Regions from separate parts of the Bradyrhizobium sp. ORS 86 genome, predicted to be linked through region 2. Evidence: riboswitches for the same ligand, from Rfam matches in the RefSeq annotation. Region 2 holds a riboswitch; each other region holds the start of a gene.
The links. Region 2 has a riboswitch for cobalamin ahead of metE (5-methyltetrahydropteroyltriglutamate--homocysteine S-methyltransferase). Riboswitches for the same ligand answer to the same signal wherever they lie in the genome.
Positions count from the first base shown of each region.

Region 1: linked by a shared signal. The riboswitch ahead of P6U25_RS33255 (DUF1636 family protein) and the one ahead of metE (5-methyltetrahydropteroyltriglutamate--homocysteine S-methyltransferase) in region 2 are both predicted to bind cobalamin.
Region 3: linked by a shared signal. The riboswitch ahead of P6U25_RS02910 (TonB-dependent receptor) and the one ahead of metE (5-methyltetrahydropteroyltriglutamate--homocysteine S-methyltransferase) in region 2 are both predicted to bind cobalamin.

Region 1 covers NZ_CP120699.1:7,184,812-7,192,759, forward strand. The annotation lists gene bluB (5,6-dimethylbenzimidazole synthase) at 1-409, opposite strand, end outside; gene cobU (bifunctional adenosylcobinamide kinase/adenosylcobinamide-phosphate guanylyltransferase) at 429-932, opposite strand; gene cbiB (adenosylcobinamide-phosphate synthase CbiB) at 1,060-2,001, shown strand; gene cobD (threonine-phosphate decarboxylase CobD) at 2,014-2,982, shown strand; gene P6U25_RS33245 (cobyric acid synthase) at 2,984-4,432, opposite strand; gene cobO (cob(I)yrinic acid a,c-diamide adenosyltransferase) at 4,453-5,100, opposite strand; cobalamin riboswitch at 5,143-5,353, shown strand; gene P6U25_RS33255 (DUF1636 family protein) at 5,444-5,818, shown strand; gene cobW (cobalamin biosynthesis protein CobW) at 5,815-6,849, shown strand; gene cobN (cobaltochelatase subunit CobN) at 6,849-7,948, shown strand, end outside.
Region 2 covers NZ_CP120699.1:1,831,913-1,839,860, reverse strand. The annotation lists gene gmd (GDP-mannose 4,6-dehydratase) at 1-74, shown strand, start outside; gene P6U25_RS08450 (GDP-L-fucose synthase family protein) at 55-1,011, shown strand; gene metE (5-methyltetrahydropteroyltriglutamate--homocysteine S-methyltransferase) at 1,552-3,885, opposite strand; cobalamin riboswitch at 3,987-4,187, opposite strand; gene P6U25_RS08440 (MFS transporter) at 4,896-6,008, opposite strand; gene P6U25_RS08435 (nodulate formation efficiency C protein) at 6,378-7,223, opposite strand.
Region 3 covers NZ_CP120699.1:645,896-653,843, forward strand. The annotation lists gene P6U25_RS02900 (hypothetical protein) at 1-667, shown strand, start outside; gene P6U25_RS02905 (hypothetical protein) at 726-887, opposite strand; gene P6U25_RS02910 (TonB-dependent receptor) at 999-3,266, opposite strand; cobalamin riboswitch at 3,378-3,576, opposite strand; gene P6U25_RS02915 (FecCD family ABC transporter permease) at 3,688-4,731, shown strand; gene P6U25_RS02920 (ABC transporter ATP-binding protein) at 4,728-5,501, shown strand; gene P6U25_RS02925 (ABC transporter substrate-binding protein) at 5,732-6,538, shown strand; gene P6U25_RS02930 (MBL fold metallo-hydrolase) at 6,638-7,678, opposite strand; gene P6U25_RS02935 (hypothetical protein) at 7,837-7,948, opposite strand, start outside.

The sequences.
Region 1 (7,948 bases), 2.4 Mb from region 2:
TCGCGGCGACGACGGAATATTCTGTGGTTTCGGGCATCGTCGCGCGCCCCAGGCCCGCACCGATGCTGCTCGTCTTGTCCGCGAACACGGCCAGATGGCCCGGCGCCTCCTCGAGCCCCGAAAGCTTGAGGGCGGCATACTTCGCCGCGCGCTCACCCGAATAGGACTGCAGGGCATCGGCATTGCAAGCCTTGAAGTCCTCGATCACCGCGCTGCGCCTCGCCGTGTCCTCGACGATAACGAACCGCCACGGTTGGCTCAGCCCGACCGACGGCGACAGGCAGGCCGTCTCGATCAGCCGCTCCAAGGCGCCATCCGGCAGCGGATCGCGTCGAAAGCGCCGCACGTCGCGGCGCCACACGAACAATTCGTGCAGTTGCCGGCGAAACGTATCGTCGAATGAGACCATCAGACTCATCATCCAATCTTTATTTAACCTTCATCGGCAGGCCTGCCACCACAAATTCCACCTCGTTTGCCACGCCGGCAATGGTCTGGTTCATGAGGCCGGCGGCGTCACGAAACGCGCGCGCCAGCGCATTGTCGGGCACGATGCCGAGGCCGACTTCGTTGGTCACCATGATCACCGGGCTGTGCTGCCGAGGCAGCGCCTCGGCAAGATACGCAACGTCCTGCGACCAGTCGCGCTCGGCATGAAGCAGGTTTGACAGCCACAGCGTGAGGCAGTCGACCAGCCTTGCTCCGCCACCGTCGGTCTCGGCCAAGGCCGCGACGAGATCGAGCGGCACCTCCCGTTCGATCCAGTCGCGGCCTCGCCGCGCGCGGTGGCGCGCGATGCGCTCCACCATCTCCGCATCGAGCGCTTCGGCCGTCGCAATATATATGGGCTGTCCCGGAAACGAGAGCGCGCGAGATTCGGCGCGCCGGCTCTTTCCCGATCGGGCTCCGCCCGTTATCAGAATGACGGCCATCGTGATCTCCTGTCGCGCCAGCACTAATCACCAAACGCTGCGAAAGACAAAGCCGAAATCGATCGCGGGAGGGCTTGCGCTCGCGCGGGGTCTTGCGCATCAGGAGAGATCGAGGCGGGAGACGTGCGTGAGCTTTGCGGGAGCGATGGTGGTGGCAATGGCGGTCGATGCCCTGATCGGCTGGCCGGATTGGCTGTTCGCGCGCGTCGGCCATCCCGTGACCTGGCTTGGCCGGCTGATCACCGCCGTCGATAGCGGCTGGAACCGGACGTCTGCTTCGCCTGCGCTGCGTCGCGCAGCCGGCATCGCAGCGGCAACTCTGGTGATTGCGCTGGCAGCATCGCTCGCCTGGGCTGTTCAGATCGTGCTCCCCGCAAGCTGGATTCGCGTTGTGCTGGTCGGAATTCTGGCATGGCCGCTGGTTGCCTTGCGTTCACTCCATGACCATGTCGCCGCGGTCGCAAATCCGCTGGAGGCCGGCGATATCACGGGCGCACGCGCGGCGGTTTCGCGCATTGTCGGGCGCGATCCCGCCACGCTCGATGATGCCGGCACTGCCCGCGCGACCATCGAGAGCCTGGCCGAGAATGCGTCCGACGGCATCGTCGCGCCGGTGTTCTGGGGCGCACTGTTCGGACTGCCCGGCATTGTCGGCTACAAGGCGATCAACACGCTGGATTCCATGATCGGCCACCGCACCGCGCGGCACGAGGCGTTTGGCTGGGCCTCCGCCCGCATCGACGACCTTGCCAATCTGATCCCGGCGCGCCTCACCGGCCTGCTGTTCGTACTGCTTGCGTCGCATCGGGCGCAGGCGTGGTCATGCATGCTGCGGGACGCGAGCCGCCATCGCTCGCCGAACGCAGGCTGGCCGGAAGCCGCGATGGCCGGCGCGCTCGGCGTGCGGCTGAGCGGTCCGCGCATCTACCACGGCAGCGTTGCGAAGGAGCCTTGGTTGAACGAGGCAGCGCACGATCCCGTCGCCGCCGATATCCGCCGGGGACTGACACTCTTTCGGCGCGCCATGATGTTGTTGGCCGGGGTGCTCGCGATCCTGGGCTTCGCGTGAAGGAGTGGCTCAATGCCTGAGCATGGAGGAAATCTCGACGTTGCCCAGCGGCGCTTCGGCGGCCGGCCGGAAGACTGGATCGACCTGTCGACCGGGATCAACCGGCTGCCCTATCCGTCGGTCGACGTGGAGCCGAGACTGTGGAATGCGTTGCCGTCGCGAACCGACATCGAATCGCTCCATGATGCGGCGCGGCATGCCTACGCCACCGATGCGCCGATCGTGGCGCTCGGTGGCGCACAAGCGGCCATCCAGTTGCTGCCGCATCTGTCGCCTCGCGGCCGCGCGCATATCCTTGCGCCGACCTATAATGAGTACGCCGCAGTTCTTTCGACCGCCGGCTGGGACGCGACCGAAGTGTCCGATCTCGAAGCCCTCGCGGGCGCCGATCTCGCCGTGGTGGTCAATCCCAACAATCCCGATGGAACACGTCACGATCGGAGCGAGTTGCTGGCGCTGCGGCCGCGTGTCGGCCGGCTCGTGATCGACGAGAGCTTCGCCGACACCGTTCCGGACCTGTCGCTTGCATCACAGGCCGGGCAAGATGGTCTCCTCATCCTGCGTTCGTTCGGTAAATTCTACGGGCTCGCCGGCCTGCGGCTCGGCTTCGCGATCGGCAGCGAGCGGGAGATCGCAGCGCTTGCGGCGATGGCAGGCCCGTGGCCGGTGTCGGCTGCTGCGATTGCGATCGGGCGGCGCGCATTGCGCGACGATGCCTGGAAAATGGCCACGTCGGCGCGGCTGGCCAGCGATTGCCTCAGGCTCGATGCGGCGGTGCAGTCGCAAGCATGGACACTGGTCGGCGGCACGCCATTGTTCCGCCTCTATGAGACCGGCGACGCCCTCGCCGCACAAGAGAAGCTGGCACGTGGGCAAATCTGGTCACGCGTCTTCGCACAACGCCCAGGATGGCTGCGCCTCGGCCTGCCCGGGAGCGAAGCGGAATGGTCCCGCCTTGCCGCTCTATTGTCGCGCCGATGATTCATCGCGCCAGCGCAAGCAGCCCATCGACGTCGAGATGCGCCTCGATGTGATCGGCAAGCGCATCGAGCGCGTCATCGACCCTGGCGCCGTACGCCTGGTCCGCGGCGGGAACGTCGAGTTGCGCGAGGAAGGCCTTGCGGAAATCGTCTGATGCGAACAGCCCGTGCAGATAGCTGCCGTGAACGCGCCCGTCGCCGGACACGGCACCTTCCGGCGCACCCACAACAAACGCGAAGGGCCGGGCCCGGTCCGGGCCGTCGGTCCGCCCGATGTGGATCTCGTAGGCGCTGATCGATTGATCGGTCGCGGCATGGACGGCGCTGACCCGCGTCAGCGTTTTCTGCTCGGTCATGACGGTCGCAACATCAAGAAGTCCGAGGCCGCGCGTCTCACCGGGGGGGCCTTCGATCCCGATCGGATCGGCCACGCTCTGTCCGAGCATCTGATATCCGCCGCACAGACCAAGCACATGGCCGCCGCGACGATGATGCGCCAGAAGATCGATGTCCCAGCCCTGCGCGCGCAGAAAGGCAAGGTCGCCGCGCGTCGATTTCGAGCCCGGCACGATGACGAGCCTGGCATCGCCCGGAATGGCGTCGCCGGGACGCACCATCACGAGGTCGACGCCCGGCTCGAGCTTGAGCGGATCGAGATCGTCGAAATTGGCGATGCGCGACAGCGCAAGAAACGCGATCTTGCATTGGCCGGGCTTGCGCGCGTCGCCGAGCCCGAGCGCATCTTCTGCCGGAAGCTCGCCGGCACGGATGAACCAGGGCAGCACGCCGAACCCGCGCCACGACGTGCGGGCTTCGATCAGCCGGTAGCCGTCATCGAACAGGGTCGGATCGCCACGAAACTTGTTGATGATGAAGCCACGGATCATTGCGGCGTCCTCGGGATCGATCACCGTCTTGATACCGACGAGTTGCGCAATCACGCCGCCGCGGTCGATATCGCCGACCAGCACCACCGGGACACCGGCCTTGCGCGCAAAGCCCATATTGGCGATGTCGGCCTTGCGCAGATTGACTTCGGCGGGGCTGCCGGCGCCTTCGACAAGCACGAGATCGGCGCGATGCTTCAGCCGCTCGAAACTCTCCAGTACTGCGCTCATCAGCGAGAGCTTCATGGCGGCATATTCCCGGGCACGCGCGGTTGCGACGCGCTTGCCCTGCACGATGATCTGCGCGCCGACATCGGTCTCCGGCTTCAGCAGCACCGGGTTCATGTCGGTGTGCGGCTCGACGCCGGCGGCGAGCGCCTGCAGCGCCTGCGCGCGTCCGATCTCGCCCCCGTCGACGGTGACGGCTGCATTGTTCGACATGTTCTGCGGCTTGAACGGCAATACGCGGAGGTCGCGCCGCTTCGCCGCGCGCGCCAGGCCCGCGACGATCAGCGATTTGCCGACGTCCGAGCCCGCTCCCTGGATCATCAATGTGCGCGCCATCGCGTGGTCCGGCTACGCTGTCAGAACTCGACGCCCGGCTGCGCCTTGATGCCGGACCGGAACGGATGTTTCACCAGCGTCATCTCGGTGACGAGGTCGGCGATCTCGATCAGTTCGTCCTTGGCGTTACGCCCGGTGAGTACGACATGCGTCATCGGCGGCTTCGACGTCTTGAGAAATTCGACGACGTCGGCGATCGCCAGATAGTCATAACGCAGTGCGATGTTGATCTCGTCGAGCACGACCATGCGCAGGCTTGCATCGGAGATCAGTTGCTTGGCTTTTTCCCAGCCGGCTTGGGCGGCGGCAATGTCGCGGGCGCGATCCTGCGTTTCCCAGGTGAAACCTTCGCCCATCGCGTGGAACTGACAGAGGTCGCCGAAGTGTCCGGTCAGCAGGCGGCGTTCACCGGTATCCCAAGCGCCCTTGATGAACTGCACCACCGCGCAGGGAAACCCGTGCGCCACGCAGCGGACGATCATGCCGAAGGCGGAGGACGATTTTCCCTTGCCCGCGCCGGTATGAACGATGATCAATCCTTTCTCACCGCTCTTGGTCGCCATGATTCGATCACGAGCGTCTTTCTTTTTGGCCATCTTGGCGGCATGGCGAGCTTCCAGCGCGGCCTCTGAGCCACCGGCTTCGTCCTCGGCGTCTCGTTCAGACATCATCTGACGTTCCTTCGGCTTGACAAGTTCCGGGCTTGGACGAATGGTGAGCCCTGCGTTGGTGCCTGTCCTACGACAGGCGAAGAGGGAATGCGATAGGGCTCAAGTCGGCCCGAAGCGCAGCCGCCCCCGCGACCGTGACCGGAGAGATGCCCAAAGCCACTGATTCCCAAAGGAATCGGGAAGGCGGGGATCGAAGGGATAACCCCCTGCTCCGCAAGCCGGGAGACCTGCCAGCGCAGACGTTGAGACCAGCGGACGGGGTGTTCCGCGACGGGGAACGAACCTTTCCATCGAACGGTTCGTCTGCCTCATCGCCTCCCGCTGTCAATCAGGAAGGGCGATGAGCGTTACACTTCATGTCTGCATCACCTGCCGCGCCGGCCAGACGGTCGCGGAAGGCGAAGCCACGCCCGGTGCGCGGCTGCATGCCGCGATCCGCGATACCGGTGTGCCTGACGGCGTCAATCTTGTTCCGGTCGAATGCCTGTCGGCGTGCAGCCAGGGCTGCTCGGTCGCGCTCAGCGCGCCGGGACGGTGGTCGTATGTCTATGGCCGCCTGTCCGAAGCCAATGCGACGGATGTGGTCGCCGGTGCTTCCGCCTATGCGGCGGCACCCGACGGCATCGTGCCGTGGCGCAGCCGACCGGAAATCTTTCGCAAGCAATCACTCGCCCGCATTCCACCCATCGCCGTTGTGCCAGAGGCTGCAGAATGACCACGCTCACCAAGGTGCCCGTCACCGTCGTCACCGGCTTTCTCGGATCGGGCAAGACGACGCTGATCCAGCATCTGATCAGGAATGCCAACGGCAAGAAGCTTGCGGTGCTGGTGAACGAGTTCGGCAGCGAAGGCGTCGACGGGGAGATATTGAAGTCCTGCGCGGATGCCAATTGTCCGAGCGAGAACATCGTCGAGCTCGCCAATGGCTGCATCTGCTGCACCGTCGCTGACGATTTCGTCCCAGCGATGGAGCAATTGCTGGCGCGGCGCGTGAAACCCGATCATATCGTGATCGAGACATCGGGGCTCGCGCTGCCGAAGCCGCTGCTGAAGGCGTTCGATTGGCCGGAGATCCGTTCGCGGATCACGGTCGACGGCGTGATCGCGCTGGCCGATGCGGAGGCCGTTGCGGCCGGCCGCTTTGCCCCCGACCCGGCCGCGGTCGACGCGCAGCGCGCCGCTGACGACAATCTCGACCACGAGACGCCGCTGTCGGAAGTGTTCGAGGACCAGATCGCCTGCGCCGACATCGTGCTGCTGACCAAGGCGGACCTCGCCGGCGCTGAGGGCCTCGAGGCCGCGAAGCTCGCGATCGCGGCCGAAATGCCGCGGCAGGTGCCGATGCAGCCGGTCGTCGACGGCGCGGTCGACGCGCGCGTGATCCTGGGTCTCGCGGCCGCAGCCGAAGACGACCTCGCAGCGCGTCCGTCGCACCACGACGGTGAGGACGAGCACGAACATAACGATTTCAACTCCGTGGTAATCGATCTTCCGGAAATCGCCGACGTCGATGCGCTGGTTGCATCGATCAAGGGACTGGCGCGCGAGCAGAATGTGCTGCGCGCCAAGGGCTATATCGCGATCCAGGGCAAGCCGATGCGCCTGCTGGTGCAATCTGTCGGCGAGCGGGTGCGACATCAGTTCGACATGCCCTGGGGCGCGCGGCCGAGGCAGTCGAAGCTCGTCGTGATCGGCGAACACGGCGACATCGATGAGGCCGCCATCAAGGCGCGACTTGGTGTCTGATGCACATCGTCTTCCGCGAGGGCCGCGGTCTCGAGGAGACCGTGACACCAAGGGACCTCGGCCAGGATCCGGCCGAACTTGTGGTGCTCTCGTTCTCCGACAGCGATCTTTCTGCGTTTGCTTCCGGCTGGCGGCGCGACCGCGGATCGCTGCCGTCTCTACGGCTCGCGAATCTGGCCGACCTGCGCCATCCGCTGTCGGTCGACACCTACATCGAACGGACCTTGTCGCAGGCGCGCGGCATCCTGGTGCGTCTGATCGGTGGCGAACCCTATTGGTCATATGGGCTGGCCGCGCTGCATCGCCTGGCGAAGGAGCGCAACATCGCGCTTGCGGTGCTGCCGGCGGACGGTCGCGATGACCCGCGGCTGGATGAATTCTCCACCCTGCCGGTCTCGACGCTACGCAGGCTCAAGGTGCTCTGCGACAAGGGCGGCCCCGTCGCGGCGCAGGCCGTGATCGCCCAGCTCGCGCTGGCGTCGGGACTGTATGCCGGACCGGTCGTCGGCGAGATCGACCTTCCGAAGTTCGGCTTCTACGATCCCGGGCTCGGCGCCGTCACGGCGCCGCCGTCACCAGATCACCGGCCACGGGCGCTGGTGACCTTCTATCGTTCCTATCTCGCAGCCGGCGACACGGCGCCGGTCGACGCGCTGATCACGGCGTTGCGGCAGAAGGGCTTTGATGCATACGGCGTGTTCGTCACCTCGCTGAAGGCAGCGGGCGTCGCCGATTGGATGCGCACCCAGTTCGCGCATTGTCCTCCCGCCGCTATCGTCAATGCGACCGCCTTTTCCGCAATCGGCGACGACGGCACGACGCCGTTCGAACTCGCATGCTGCCCGGTGTTCCAGGTCGCGTTGTCGACAGCGCGGCGCGATGATTGGGCCGAGTCGCTTCGCGGTCTTTCTCCCGGCGATCTGGCGATGCACGTGGTGTTGCCGGAGGTCGACGGTCGTCTGTTTGCGGGCGTCGTGAGCTTCAAGTCGCCCGGCGAGCGCGATCCCGACCTGCAATTCGCCCGTCTCGCGCACCGGCCGGACGAGGAGCGTGTCGCGGCGGTTGCCTTACGCGTCGCCGCTTGGCACAGGCTCGCGAC
Region 2 (7,948 bases):
TGGTGAAGGAAATGGTTGCCGGCGATCTCGCAGAAGCCAGACAGGACGCCGCCAATGGCAAGCACTCCGTATGAACTGAAGGGCAAGACGGTCTTCGTCGCCGGCCATCGCGGCATGGTCGGCTCGGCGCTGATGCGCCGGCTCGCGCGCGAGGGCACAAACCTCTTGACGGCCTCGCGCAGCGAGGTTGACCTCCGCAACCAGGCCGCAGTGAACGCCTGGTTTGCCGCGAAGTGTCCGCAGGTTGTGTTCCTTGCCGCGGCCAAGGTTGGCGGCATTGTCGCGAACAACACGCTGCGGGCGGAGTTCCTCTACGACAATCTGGCGATCTCGACCAATGTGATCCAGGCCGCGCACGCCAATGGTTGCGAGAAGCTGATGTTCTTCGGCTCGTCCTGCATCTATCCGCGGCTGGCAGCGCAGCCGCTGCGCGAGGATTCGATGCTGACCGGCCCTCTGGAGCAGACCAACGAGCCTTATGCCATTGCCAAGATCGCCGGCATCAAGATGGCGGAGACCTATCGCAGCCAATACGGCTCCGATTTCATCAGCGTGATGCCGACCAACCTCTACGGTCCCGGCGACAATTATCACCCCGAGTACAGCCACGTCGTCGCGGCGCTGATCCGCCGCTTCCATGAGGCTAAGCTGTCGGGGGCGGCCAACGTTGTGGTGTGGGGTACCGGCACGCCTCGGCGCGAATTCCTCTATGTCGACGATCTCGCTGACGCCTGCATCCACCTGATGAAGGCCTATTCCTCTCCCGAACTGGTCAATATCGGCACCGGCGAGGATATCAGCATTGCCGAGTTCGCCCGCGTGGTCGCGGCTGCGGTCGGCTATCGCGGCGAGATCAGCTTCGACACGTCGCGCCCGGACGGCACGCCGCGCAAGCTGCTCGATGTCAGCCGCCTGGCCAAGCTCGGCTGGCGCGCCTCCACCTCGCTCAAGGACGGCATCAGGCTCGCGTATCGAGCGTATCTCGACGACAGTAACGCACGGCGAGAGTAAGCCCACTCGTGCCGGACACGCAGGGATGAAGCAGAGCAATCGAGCGCCGCAATCAGTCGGTTGCGATTCTACTCCCGATCGGGACGCCGATTTGGCAGCCGGACCAGGCTGCAAGCTTTTCGAATTCGAAAGCGCGAACGCTTGACGATTGATTCTGAGCATTCGCGCGAAATCGTGAGACGGGGTTGCCCGATGGCATCATGGCGACGATGCGCCTCACCGAAAGGACAGAGTAGGACGCGCCCACTCTATGCCCGCAGCCTGTCGCTCTCCTTGATGCAGGCTTTCGCCGAAGCTTCAGTACCGCCGCCACGCAATTTGTTGCCCATCCGACCAGGCAAAGCGAAATACCACGGGTCCTGGGGTGTGCCGGCCTTTCGCAGACCGGCGTGTGATCGACTCCGGAACGGTCTTTTCGCCATATCCCGCCGACTAGCGGGATATTCACGCAATTGGACCGCCCGCCTTTCAGCGCAGTGCATTTGTCCGAGTCGACATTCACCATCGACGACGGCGTTCGGGCCGACGATCTTCATGCAATCAGCAGGCTGCTCGTAACTCGCGGGCGGCTGCGACCATATTGACCAAGGCGGGAAGCACCTCCTCCCATCTTCGGGTTTTTAGGCCGCAATCTGGATTGATCCAGAGCTGCGAATCGGACAATCGCTGCCTGGCCAGCGTTATGAGATCTTTCATTTCGTCCTTGCCGGGAACGCGTGGCGAATGGATATCGTAGACACCCGGCCCGATTTCGTTCGGATATTTGTAGTTCTTGAAGGCGTCGAGCAATTCCATCTTCGAGCGCGACGTCTCGATCGAAATGACGTCTGCGTCCATCGCCGCAATCGCATCGATGATATCGTTGAATTCGGAATAGCACATGTGCGTATGAATCTGAGTTTCGTCGGCAGCACCGGACGAACAGATGCGAAAGCTATCCACGGCCCAATCGAGATAACTCCTCCATTGTGATTTGCGTAACGGCAACCCTTCGCGCAACGCGGCCTCGTCTATCTGGATTATTGTCGCTCCCGCCTCCTCAAGGTCGAGCACCTCATCGCGGATCGCAACCGCAAGCTGGCGGCAGGCATCGCTTCGCCGAATATCGTCACGGACAAAAGACCAGTTCAGAATCGTCACCGGTCCAGTCAACATTGCCTTCATTGGCTTGTTGGTCAGCGACTGCGCGTATCGCCACCATTCGACCGTCATCGGCTTCGACCGCGAGACATCCCCAAACAGAATTGGTGGACGGACGTAGCGCGAGCCATACGACTGAACCCAACCGTGCTTGGTGAAGGCGAATCCGGAAAGCTGCTCGCCGAAATACTGCACCATGTCATTGCGCTCGAACTCACCATGCACGAGAACATCGAGCCCGATATTCTCCTGCCATAGCACCGCACGCGCCGTTTCCTCTCTGAGAAACTGCTCGTACTGCGCGTTGCTCAACCCTCCTTTGGCATGGCAAGCGCGGGCATTGCGAACTTCCGCGGTTTGCGGAAACGATCCAATGGTCGTCGTGGGAAATGTCGGCAAGGCAAACCGCGCGCGCTGGGCCTCGGCGCGCTTTGCGAAAGGACTGCAACGGTAGCGCTTGGTTTGGTCGATCGCAGCCATGCGCGCAGCGACGTCCGCATTGTGGATCTTGGGCGATTGCTCGCGTGCAAGTGCCGCGTTTTTTGATGCCGCGAGCACATCGGCCACGCCGGCACGATCGCCAGCAAGCGCCCTTCCTAGGGTCGCTAGTTCCTTAATTTTCTGAACCGAGAAAGCCAGCCAGCTCTTTACATCGGAATCGAGATCGGTTTCGAGCCCCAGGTCGATTGGAACATGGAGCAGCGAACATGAGGGGGCGATCTGGACGCGATCAGTGCCGAGTTTTGCCACGGTGGGCGCCAGCTGATCGACCAGCGCTGAAAGGTTGGAGCGCCAAACGTTGCGCCCATCGACGACCCCCAGTGAGAGAACGAGATCGTTGCGAATCCCAGCGACGATCGCGTTCAGCGGGTCTGCCCCCCTTACCAAGTCGACGTGGAGCCCGGAAACCGGCAAAGCCAAGGCCGTATCGAGATTACCGCCGATGGTCCCAAAGTAGGTCGCCAGCATGATTTTAAGAGCAGGTATCTCCCTAGCAAAATAGGTATAGGTACGAAGCAAGGCTTTGCGGGATATTTCGTCGAGGTCCAAGACCAGACAGGGCTCATCGAGCTGAACCCATTCTGCGCCGCGCGCGACCAGCTCACGAAGAACGTCGACATAGACCGGCAGCAGTCGATCCAACAGCGACAATGGATTGAATGAAGGATCTGCGCTCTTGCCAAGCTTCAGGAAGGTCACTGGGCCAATCAGCACGGGACGCGTCTGGTAACCAAGCCCCTTTGCCTCCTCATATTCCTCAATCGGCTTTCGAGAAGAAAGCCTGAAGATCTGCCCCTTGTGAAATTCAGGGACCATATAGTGGTAATTGGTGTCGAACCACTTCGTCATCTCCTGCGCAGGCGCGCCCTGTGCAGGATTGGAGTGAGGGCAACTCGCATCGAGTTCACCGTTCGGCGCACCGCGCGCCATAGCGAAGTAGGTGTAGAGCGGTACAGGACCTGTGGTGCAAGCGTAAACATCCGGAATGGCGCCCACCATCACACTGGTGTCGAGCACATGATCGTAAAGCGAGAAATCATTCGACGGAATGACGGTCGCGCCGAGCGATTTCTGCCGCGCCCAGTTAGCAGTGCGCAGTCCAGCTGCCGCTTCAAGCAGCTGCGCTTCGGTGGACTTCCCGGTCCAGTAGCTTTCGAGCGCGAATTTGAGTTCACGGCGCGGACCGATGCGTGGCGTACCAAGTGTAGCAACGGGAAGTGAAAGGACGGACATAGCTCTAACCCCTGGTTTGGGGCAGAGGTCATGGCGATTGCGTGCAGGAAAAGCCGCCGAAGCGGCAATTGCTTGGCGCACCACCGGGACACCCCGCCCGCGGACGAATATGTTGTCGGGGCAGGTCTCCTGGCTTGCGGGTCATCGCTGCTGTCCGGCCTTCCCGAAACCAAGCGGTTTCAGTGACTTTATTGGACAGCGGCTCGCCGCTTACAGTTGCGGGGGCAGCGCCGGCATTCGACCGGCTTCCCTCTTAGCTCCGGATCAGTGCGCTCCGGAGAACCTCGACGAAAATCAGTTATCCGAACAAGCAGCGTTCCGTCAACCTCTTGGCACGGCATCCTTCTGCGGCTCCGCTCAACAAGTCTGTAGGTGTGGCTCCATCGCGACGATCGCGATCTAAAGCCCCCTTTGCGCGATGAGTGTGCCGGGCAGTGCTCGCTTCGAACTCGGCCCTGGTCTCTGCACGCGCGAGTACATCGGGGTCGCATTTTGCCTGCAGCCGATGGCACGCGACAGATCGGCTTCGACCGAGCTACCAGTCGGTAGCCTTTACTAGCATCTTCGACATGTGAATCTCTCGACAACTTAGCAAGATCCGCCTTGCGGGACCGTCACCCTTGGAAGCTGTGGGTCAAATCAGCTTGCCCATCCCGGGCAAAGTGGTTCGAGCGGCTGGGCCGGTAAGCAGCTCCCGGTAACGTATCTATCCCGTCGGCCGTGTGCGCCGAGACGTGCGAATATGCTCTGGAAGGCATGGAAGATCTCGGCACTATCAATCAATCTCGCTTTTGCCGTGCTGGGCGCCCCCATCGATGTCGAACGGACCAGCACTGCGTTTGCTATGTATTTCAGGCCGCTGGACCAACGGCCATTCTGCGACAGTGCTTCTTGGCCATAACCGTTCTCTTTCGCAGCGTCCTCGCTATGTTGCTACCCCCGAGTGGCGGTGATGGGTGCCAACCGTGCGCAACCGCTTGGCAGAGGGCCTACATGTCCTTCTCCAACAATCAGCGAGGGTTGGCCGTCACAGTCCGGGCCGACAGCGTGACGATGCACATGAGTGCTCCTAGTATCGCGAGAGCAAAAGGCAGCCCAGCCATGTGTGCAACGAGCCCGGCGCCAGCTGGACCGACGAGGATACCGGCGTAACCCGCCGTCGTGACGGCTGCGATCGCCAAACCTGCCGGCATCACCTTCTGCTTGCCAGCACGGCGGCATAACACCGGCACGATATTCGATGCACCCAATCCGATAAGCAGCAAACCCGCCATGGCAATCGCAGCCACCGGCGCGGCCAGCAGGGCCACAAAACCGATCATGATCGGCACAGGTCCGAACATCAGTGTGGCGCGGTCTCCGATTCTGATCACGAGGGCATCTCCGGCGAGACGGCCTGCGGTCATCGCGATGGAAAACAACATATAACCGAACCCGCCATGCTCTTGCGCCACAAGACCTCTGTCAATGAGAAATAAGGCGCTCCAGTCGATCATCGCGCCTTCGACAAGGAAGGTGATGGCCGCAAGCACCGCTATCAGCAATACGCTGCGATGAGGCAAGACAAGCAGTGGCTCTGACGGCGTGCGACGTGTCGCAAGCAACCGCGGCCATGCCGACAAAATCGCAACTATCATTAGCGCCGAACAAGCCAGCGTCGAAGCAAACGAGTCAATCCGCAGCGAGAGCAAGGCTGTCAGGGCGCCAGCGCCCGACAATTCGCCGATGCTGAACTGTGCGTGAAAGGTGGACATCAATGGGCGGCCGGCTGCTCGCTCTACTTCGGCCGCTTGAACGTTCATGGCTACATTGATTGAGCCGAGTGAAGCGCCAAAGGCAAGCAGCACCGCCCCGAGTTTCAGAGGTGTACTGGCGATAGCGAGCCATGGCAGGGTCAGCGCAAGGCCAAGTCCACCTACAAGAATAGTGCGCCTGGTGCCGTAGCGCGCCCCCGACAAAGCGGTCAAAGGCATGGCGAAGAGGGACCCCATGCCGAGGCAGAGCAGCAGCAGACCAAGCACGCGATGATCGACCGCAAGGCGCTCCTTGGCGAGCGGCACCAGAGGCGCCCAGGCCGAGAAGCCGAATCCGGAGACAAAAAATATGAGTCGCGTCGCGAGCAGGCCGGCCGGCGGATCGGCAGACGGTTTTACGGGGCACTCCGCAGAGAACGCACGTTACGAGTACGGCGCGCCGGCGTTTGCCGGCGCATGCCTGCACACGGTGGGCAGCCCGACGACGATGTCGTCGCGGAACATGCTTCCGTTACTGCAAGTCCAGTGCCATTGCGAAATTAACGCGACGTTCCTGGTGCAAACTTTCGGATGAGCCTATTTCTCGCGACTGCTTGCTATTGCGGGCTGCGGCACCCTCGGACCCACGACGAGTTTGGAGAAGTGTTGTCGTAAATCTCTCAAACCCAACACGGCACCTCCGGCTCAGATGCAGCATCGCTTCGTCGTAGAGCCCCATTGTAAACTCGACGCATTGTCTCAAGGGGCTGCGCCGCGAAGCTGCCCTCCGCGGTCATTCTGCAAGGTCTTCTTGGCCGGTTCTAGTGCTTCTTGTTCTTCTGGATCTGCATGATCGAACCAAGAGCCTGGGGGATAGGTTGCGATGCGCTTAGCAAAAAACGACTGCGGCTCCCAGGTTTTTCCCTCGGCCTTCTCAAAAATGATGACGCCGCCACGAGTGAAGTACCGAGGTCCTGGAATATTGCAGTTCACCACAATCAGGGCGCGCCATAGGCCGCTCTGTGTGGCCTCTTTTTCATCAACTTTCTGCAGGTAATCCACCTGGATCGGATCGCCGATAGTGCAGCGGCCGTGTCGTAGAAGATCGCCCAACCTGCCCTGAGCAGTCATCACAAAGTTGAAGTTGATGGGGTTATGCAGAAAGTGGAGATTCACCGCCTTTTCGCCGTTTGCGATTTCACTGGAGATCAGAGAGAGTGCGAACGCCTTCCAGCCCAATTCTATCGGCTTGGCATATGGCGAATCGACTTTTAACGCGCCGTCGGGCGCAGCCTGCCAGATAATGGCATATTCGGCGGCTTTATCGTCGCGATGTTTACTCCACGAAAAGAAGGCATATTCGCTCCCATCGTTCGATTGAGCGACTCCCCACCTTCTCGGGACGAAGTGCGCGACCTTCGCGACCTTGGAAATGATTTGCTCGATAGTGTCACCGTCTTGCGATCGCCAGGTTGACTTGACCTTGTCGACAAGGATGCTGTCCTCCGCTCTGACATCGCTGCTCGCGACGACCACGGCACCTGGGCAAATCAACAAGAGGTCGAGACAGAGCCAAAGCATGCACCTTCTGATCATTTTCGTCATCTTCGTCATCGCGACTGGTCAGCGCCGACGCTTGAGCGGAGCGCTAGATTAGACTCATTTTTTTTGCTGCAGCTCTGGTCCCGCCGGGCCAACGCGACCTGTTGAGAGTCTCGAGAGAAGCGAGGTGCTGGCAATCTAGAACAACTGTATGCCAGAAAGCATCCAATGCACCTACCAGGAATGGTTGGGTGCGCTCACTCGAATCCTTCAGTACAGTCCAACCGTGAAGCGGTCGTGGGAAAGATACTGAAGAATACTAACGTCGTTACAGATTGTTGAAGGTGATTGATTTGCAAGCACTCGGCGCGCTGATCGGAATGCTTCCACTTGCAGCGTGGTCGATGTGATGATCAGGCAATATCCGTCGGCCGAAATTCGCGGGCACGGAGTCCAACTTGGTCTGACCGCCCGAACAAGGTCGTACGCGTGGGACTCATATTCCGTTTGTTCGCTCGGGCGGCAGATTTAGGTGAAGGTCGGCTTCGACGCCGGGCTCGGACGGCAGAACGTTCATATACCAGCACGACGGATTGCGCGCTGACGTTACCAGACGTACGATCAACCAGCTATTTCGAACAGGTGATTGCTCTGGCTTATTGTCCATTGCATTTGCCGAGCGATCCCCCGGCACTGACGCCTCAGGTCAGATCGGCAGCCGCAACGAAATTTCAGTGCTCATGAACGTCTTCTCAGGTGTCAGTACCAGCATATCGACGACGGTCATG
Region 3 (7,948 bases), 1.2 Mb from region 2:
GGTGCAGGACCTCGTCACCGGTACCACCGAGAAGGCGCAGTCGGTGTTTTGCCGCGGCGAGCTGCTCGGCTTCCATGCCTATCGGCAGGTCACCGCCGGCGTCGGCGGTGGCGAGGCGGTCAAGGAGAGCGTCAGCCGGCCGGCGATCCGCGGCTATCTTGAGGCGATCGGGGCGCATCTGAATTGGCACGGCGCGCTCTCGGTCGATGTCATCATGCCGCTCGATAGCCCCACTCCGCTTCTGATCGACTGCAATCCGCGGCTGGTCGAGCCGATGAATGCGTATCGCGCCGGCACCGATCTGGTCGATCTGCTGCTGCGCCTGTCGCTCGGCGAGACGCCGGCGCCGCTTGCCGAGAGCCGGGCCGGCGTGCGGACGCATCTTGCGCTGCAGGCGCTGCTCGGCAGTGCCTCACGCGACGGCACGCGGCGCGACGTCATCAGGGAATGCGGCCGCATCGCCGCGGGCAAGGACCCGTATCAGGGCAGCACCGAAGAGCTGACGCCGATGCGACTCGATTGGCCCGGCGCCGTACCGCTGGCGATGACAGTTGCGTTGTTACTGGTCTCGCCGCAGCTCGCGTCGTCGCTGGCGCGGGGCGGCTTCGGCGCGCATCTGCTCGACGCGGCGAGCATCCGAACGATCGAGAGTGAGGGATTTTGCTAGGTCTATCCTCGTCGTCCCGGCCTTCGCCGGGACAACGTCTGGATGGATGTGGACCGGCCTACAACGGCTCATCATCATTGCCGTGGCGGTCGAGCTTCGGCGTGGCGATGTCGCCGTCCTCGTAATATTCGTCGTCGTGCGGCGATGGGGACGGCGGAGGCTTTTTGGGCGGCTCGCTGGCCTTGGTCGGTGCCTTGCTCTTCTTTCCCGCTTTGCCCATGCATGTCCTCTGCGCAATCGATGGTCGCTGGAAATTCTACCCCAGTTGGCAGACGCTTGAAATGCGAGGAGAGGGCGCGACGGGACCGAGGGCCAGCCGCGCCGGAGCAGGTCAGAACGTCGCTCCGGCCCGCACCACGTAGGTCCGGCCCGGCAGCGGATAGGCCGAGAAGCGGCCCGCGGTGAACGAACTCGTAATGGCGTAGTCGTAGTAAAGCGCGTTGAACAGGTTGTTCACGCTGACCGACCAGAAGAAGCGGTCGTATTGTCCGCTGAGCTTGATGTCGGCGGTCGCATTGCCGGGAATACGGCTCTGGGCGTTGGCCTGGTCGTTGTCCATGATGCGCGAGCTCCAGGCGCGCAACGTAGCGTCGAACACGAGGTAGTTCTGCCAGATGTTCCAGGTGACGCCGACATTGCCGGTATAGCGGGAGACCAGCGGCACGTCGTTGCCGGCCCACATGCCTTCGCGGAAGACGGCGCGGGTGTAGGCCATGCCGCCGCGCAGCGTCACGGTGTCGCTGACGCGCAGCGAGGCGTTGGTCTCGCTGCCGTAGCGGCGGGTCGGATCGAGGTTGACGTTGTAGAACAGCACCGGGTTGAAGTGGATCTCGTTGTCGAGATCCATCAGGTAGACGCTGGTCTGCACCTGGAAGCGGTTGGTCCTGACGCGGACGCCGCTCTCGACGTCTTGCGAGGTCTGGGTCTTGAGCTGGAAGTTCTGCGGGATCGGCGCGAACGTCACCGGGTCGAACGACGGGCCCGAGGCGACGCGTTCGTCGACATCGGGCGTGCGGAACGCGCGCGCAGCGCGTCCAAATACCGAGAAGACGTCGGTGAAGCGATGCTCGACGCCGGCATGTAGCGCATATTGCGTTTCATTGCTGTTGAGCGGAGAAGCCTGGATGTCAGAGCCGGGGAACGTGCCCGGCGCCGTGGGATCGTAACGGTCTGCTGCATTCACGGCGGTGCTCTGCACGCGCGCGCCATAGGAGAAATCAGTCGTCGGCAACAGGCCGATGATATGCTGCCAGTAGCCGGCAAGCGTCCGCTGCGAGATGTCGTAGGTGTGGATCGGCGCGTATCCTTGGAATTGGCTGCGCGCTTCCCGGAACGTCGAATCATAATAGTCGATGCCGGTCAGGATCGTGGACGGCAGCCCGAGCACCGCGTTCTTGATGCTGAGGCGTGGCGTGATCGACCACGTTTGCAGCGCGGCGTCATTGTAGGTCGAGGCAAAGCTCGGAGTCGGCACCGTGCCGAAGAAGCCGCTCTGCGTGTCCCGCTGCCGCCAGCCGCCGTCGACGATCAGGTCGACGCCGTTCAACAGGGTCTTGGTGAAGCCGGTGGTAACGCTGGCGGTCTGCTGATTGGCGTAGTCGTAGGGCGTGGCGGCGCCCCTGCGGTCGGTCAGCAGCTCATTGACGCCGATCGACGGATCCACGATCCGGCCGCCGGGAAGGCCGAGCTTCTGGTCGCTGCCGGTGACGGTCAGGAACGCGGTGAGGTCCGGCGTGGTGTAGCTGATGTTGCCGATACCGTTGCGCTGGTCGAGCGCATTGTTGACGCGATACCCGTCGGACTTGATGCCATTGCCGTAGAACGATGTCGACCACGGACCGGAATTCACCGCGGCCGAGACCGCGGCCATGCGCTGGTTGAACGAGCCGAAGCCGGTTTCAGCCTTGATGGAGACCGGCGGCCCGCCGACGGCGGTCTTGGTGACGATATTGACGACGCCGCCGACTGCGTTGTCGCCATAGAGCACGGCGCCGCTGTTGCCTCGCGTGATCTCGATGCGCTCGATCGAATCGATCGGGATCGTGGTGAGATCGAACCCGGCCTTGTCGATGTCGTTGAGACGGCGGCCGTTCAGCAGGAACAATGTATTGTCGGAGGCGAAGGCGCCGAAGCCGCGCAGGTCGACCGAGGTCTTGGCGCCGTTCGGGCCGCCATAGAGCGATTGCAACTGCACGCCCGGCACCTGCGCGAGGATCTCGGGCAGTGTCTGCACCGGCGAATGGGCGATGTCGTCGGCCGTGATCACGGTCGACGATGCGCCGACGATGCCCGCGGACCCGACACTGGCGGTCCCGGATCCCGTGCCCGTTGGCGGAGCGTTCGATCCGCTTCCGCTTCCCGTGTTGTCGGTCGGCGCATTGCCCGGGGCCGGGCGGTGCGGCGTCTGGGTCGTATCAGAGTTGGTCGGCCTGGCGCGCGTCACGTTCTGGTCGCCGGGCTTGGTGACCTCGATCGGGGGAAGCACGTCCGCGGCCGGCGCCTGCTGCGCCAGTGCGGCTGTGGCGCTGAGCGCCGGCGCTGATATTGTCGAGGCGAGCAAGAGCGCGCGGCGCAGTCGCGTTGAAGGGAAGGGCAACATCGGCGAGACCTGGGCAACGTCAGTGGCACGTCACCGCGAACCCGGTCTCACCCCTTGCACGACGGCACGTCAGGTGAAGCCAATGCCTGTACTCCCCGACCGGCATCGTCGCGTGTGACCACGGCTGACGGCAGGTCTCCTGGCTCGCGGGTCGTTACCCTTCGTCGCCTTCCCAGGACCGAGATTCCCAGTGGCCTGTGACGAAGGATTCACCGCCTACAGTTGCGGGGGCAGCCGCGGCCTTGGGGCAGTTTCCCCGTACCGCATTCCCTTTTCATCCCATGAAAGAACCGTCATGGTCACTAGGGTTCGGTCGGCGGCCAAAGTCAATCCCGGCGGAACCAGGGCAGCAGCCGGACGGCTATGGTTTTCATCGAGTGTCGCTTGTCTGCCACGGCGATCGCTGTAAGAGCATGATCCGATGAGTGTGCAGGATTTTGCCTTGGCGGCCGAGGTCGCAGCGCGGCGCCGTCTGGGCGCGACCGTAGCGCTCACGGCGCTCGTGGTCTTGCTCATGCTGATCTCGCTCGGCATCGGGCCGGTGCGGTTGTCACCACTCACCGTGATCGCGGCGCTGTTCGGCGGCGGCAGCGATGTGGCGCAGGTGATCGTGCGCGAGATCCGCCTGCCGCGAACCATCCTGGCGTTTGCGATCGGCGGCATTCTGGGATTGTCCGGCGCGGCGCTGCAGGGGCTGCTGCGCAATCCGCTGGCCTCGCCGTCGCTGTTCGGCGCGCCGCAGGCGGCCGCCTTCGGCGCGGTGCTGGTGATTGCGCTCGGGTTGGCCGACGTGCGCTCGTTCGCGCTGCCGATTGCTGCGATCATCGCGGCGTTCGGCTCGGTGTTCGCCCTGCTTGCGATCGCCGGCCGCAATGCCGGGCTGTTGATCCTGATCCTGTCGGGGCTCGCGATCTCCAGCTTCGCAGGCGCCGCGACGGCGCTGGTGATGAATCTGTCGAGCAATCCGTTCGTGGCGCTGGAGATCGCGTTCTGGCTGCTCGGCTCGCTGGAGGACCGCAGCTTCCAGCATGTCATGATTGCATTGCCCTTCATCGTGGCCGGCGCCGTCATCCTGCTCAGCCAGGCAAGCAGCTTCCGCGCGCTGACGCTGGGCGAGGAGGCCGCGCAGAGCCTCGGGGTCGATGTCGCGCGGTTGCGGCTGTTCGTCATCTCGGGCGTCGCGCTCGGCGTCGGCGGCGCGGTCGCGGTGACAGGGACCATCGGTTTCATCGGCCTGGTCGCGCCGCATCTGATGCGGCCGGTGATCGGCCACGACCCGGCGCGGCTCCTGGTGCCGAGCGCGCTCGCGGGCTCGGCGCTGCTGCTGGCGGCCGATATCGCGGTGCGCATCATCCCGTCGACTTCCGACATCAAGGTCGGCGTGCTGACCTCGATCATCGGCGTGCCGTTCTTCCTCTATCTGATCATGCGCGAACGCCGCGTGCTCGGTGGAGGCGTGGCATGACCCTGCTGTCCGCAACCCATCTCAACGCTTCGCTGGGCAGCCGCCATGTGCTGCACGATATCTCGCTGTCGTTGTCGTCTGGGCATCTGGTGGCGCTGGTTGGTCCGAACGGCGCCGGCAAGACCACGCTGCTTCGTGCGCTGGCCGGGCTGATCCCTTCCCGCGGCGACATCAGGATCGGCGGCGATGCGCTGTCGTCGCTGTCGTTGCGCGAACGCTCCAGGCGGTTTGCCTATCTGCCGCAGGGGCACATGGTGCACTGGCCGCTGCCGGCCCGCGACATCGTCGCGCTCGGCCGTTATCCGCACGGCGCGACCGATCCCGCCCGGCTGTCGCCCGACGATATGGCGGCGGTGCTGCGGGCGATGCAGGCGGTCGATGTCACTGCGTTCGGCGACCGCCGCGTCACCGAGCTCTCCGGCGGTGAGCGCAGCCGCGTTGCGCTGGCCCGTGTGCTCGCGGTGGAGGCGCCCGTGATCCTGGCCGACGAGCCGACCGCGTCGCTCGATCCGCGCCATCAGATCGACGTGATGCAGCGGCTGCGCGGCGTCGCTGATGCGGGCGTGCTGGTCGTCGTGGTGACGCATGACCTCGGCCTGGCCGCGCGCTTTGCGGATCACGTGCTGGTGCTCTCGGAGGGACGATTGGCGTCGCAGGGCGCGCCTGTCGAAGCACTGTCGGAAGCGGTGATGGCGGAGGTGTTCCGGATCAGCGCCTATCGCGCCGAGTATCAGCGCGAGGCGGTGATCGTGCCTTGGGCGGACGTGTGATGTGCGGGTCCGTCTACAGGCAGCGCCGAAGTATCCGCGAGCTCGCTTCACCTCTCCCGCTTGCGGGGGAGGTCGCATCGTATCGCCAGATACGATGCGGGTGGGGGCTTTCTCCACGATATGATTTGCAGCGATACCCCCACCCCAACCCTCCCCCGCAAGCGGGAGAGGGGGCGCAGTTTTCTCGCGGCGGCCACCTCACTTCCAGATATCTCATCGCGATACTCTCGATGCTGTTGTGGGCAATCTCACCCAGCGCCTCGCTCGCCACCGGGCCACGCGTCGTCTCCATGAACGTCTGTAGCGACCAGCTCGTGCTGTCGCTGGCCGATCCGGATCAGATCCTCGGTCTCAGCCCGTTTGCGCGCGATGCCTGGCAATCATGGGCGGCCGACGCGGCGCGGCGCTATCCTGTGCTGTCTGGCGGGGCCGAGGATGTGCTGGTGCTGAAGCCGGATGTTGTCGTCGTCAGCCGGTTCGACAAGCGCGAGACGCGCGATCTGCTGAAGGCCAATGGCCTTCATCTCGTCGAGTTCACCGTGCCGCGCACGCTCGACGAGGTGAAGGCGCAAATCCGACAGATGGGCGATGTCGTGCAGCATGCGGATCGCGCCAGCGCCGAAATCGCACGGCTCGATGCCGCGATCGCTCGCGCGCGGGCCGCGGTGACCGCGCATCATTATCGCGTGCTGCCGCTGGAGCGACGCGGCTGGGTATCGGGAGAGAACAGCCTGGTCAGTGCATTGTTGACTGAGGTCGGACTGGTCAACGTTGCCGGCGAGCTCGGTTTTGAGGCCGGCGGATTTGCCTCGCTGGAGGCGATCGTGAAGCTGCGGCCGGACTTTATCCTGGTGTCGGAAGCCGGCGATCGCGCCGAGGACGAGGGCCGTGCCTTCCTGCTGCATCCCGCGCTTGAGCGCTTCTATCCGCCGGGCAAGCGCATCGTGTTGCCCGAGCGGCTTACCGTATGCGGCGGCGTGATGCTCGCCGACGCGCTGGATCGGTTGACTGCGGAATTGAAGCGGGTGACGCGTTGATTCTGTAGCCCGGATGGAGCGAAGCGAAATCCGGGGCCGCACTGGTGGCCACAGATCAACCTGTCCCGGATTTCGCTGCGCTCCATCCGGGCTACGGGATCACCCGTGCATCACCGGGCCGCCGGCTTTCTTCCAGGCGTCGATGCCGCCTTCGATGTGGGCGGTGTTCGCAAGTCCCGCTTTCTTCGCGGCGGCCACCGCCATCGCCGAGCGTTCGCCGAAGGCGCAGAAGAACACGACACGGCGGCCGGTGGCGGCCGCGACCTCGCGCAGCATCCCGCCGGGCCGCAGGTTCTCGCAGATCCCGGGGTAGGGCGCGTGCATCGCGCCGGGAAGGGTGCCATGCTTGGCTCGCTCGCCATTCTCGCGCAGATCGACCAGCAAAATGTCGGTCCGGCCGAGGCTCGCGATGGCGTCGCGCGCGGTCAGTGCAAGCCCCTGTTTGGCGAGCTCGTCCTGGTGCAGGCCGACATGCATGTTGGCGGGCACCGCGACGTCCATCATCTTCGGATTCGGCAGATGGAGGTTGTTCATCAGCTCGACATAGTCGTCGACCGACTTCACCTGCAGGCGGGGATTGTAGCGCTTCTCCTCGCCGATAGTGGACACGGTGTCGCCCTTGTAGTCGTGCGCGGGGAACACCATCGTCTCGTCGGGCAGCTTCAAGAGGCGATTGAAGATCGAGTCGTATTGCTCCCGCGCGCTGCCGTTCTGGAAATCGGTGCGGCCGGTGCCGCGGATCAGCAGCGTGTCGCCGGTGAAGACGCGGTCGCCCATCAGGTAGCTATAGGAATCGTCGGTGTGGCCAGGCGTGTACATCGCCTCGAGGCAGAGGCCCTCGATCGTGACCTTGTCGCCGTCGGAGACGCGCATCGACACCACGTCGGCCTTGCTCTGCTCGCCCATGATGGTGATGCACTGGGTGCGGTCCCGCAGCTCGGCGAGACCGGTGACGTGGTCGGCGTGCAGGTGGGTGTCGACGGCCTTGACCAGCCGCAGGTCGAGTTCCTGCAGCAGCTTGCAGTAGCGGTCGGCTTTTTCCAGCACCGGATCCAGGATCAGCGCCTCGCCGCCGGCGCGGCTGGCGAGCAGATAGCTATAGGTGCCGGACACGCTGTCGAACAACTGGCGAAAGATCATAACGGCTTACCCATTCTCCAGGTCGAGTCTCAGAGAGGAGATTATTCCAAAGATAGGGTGCGTTCAAAGCAAATCCATCCCCATCCGGAAACCTGCGGCAAAGCGTATGGAGCCTGTCAGCGCGCGTTCGCGCGACCTGTCGGCTCGCAATGACGGCTTCAGGGACGAACCAGCGTGTATCCGTTCTCGGTCAGCCGCAGGATCTGCGCGACGCCGACCTGCACCGGCGTCGCGACGGGGAGGTAGTCCGGCCGCTTGCCGGTCTCGCGC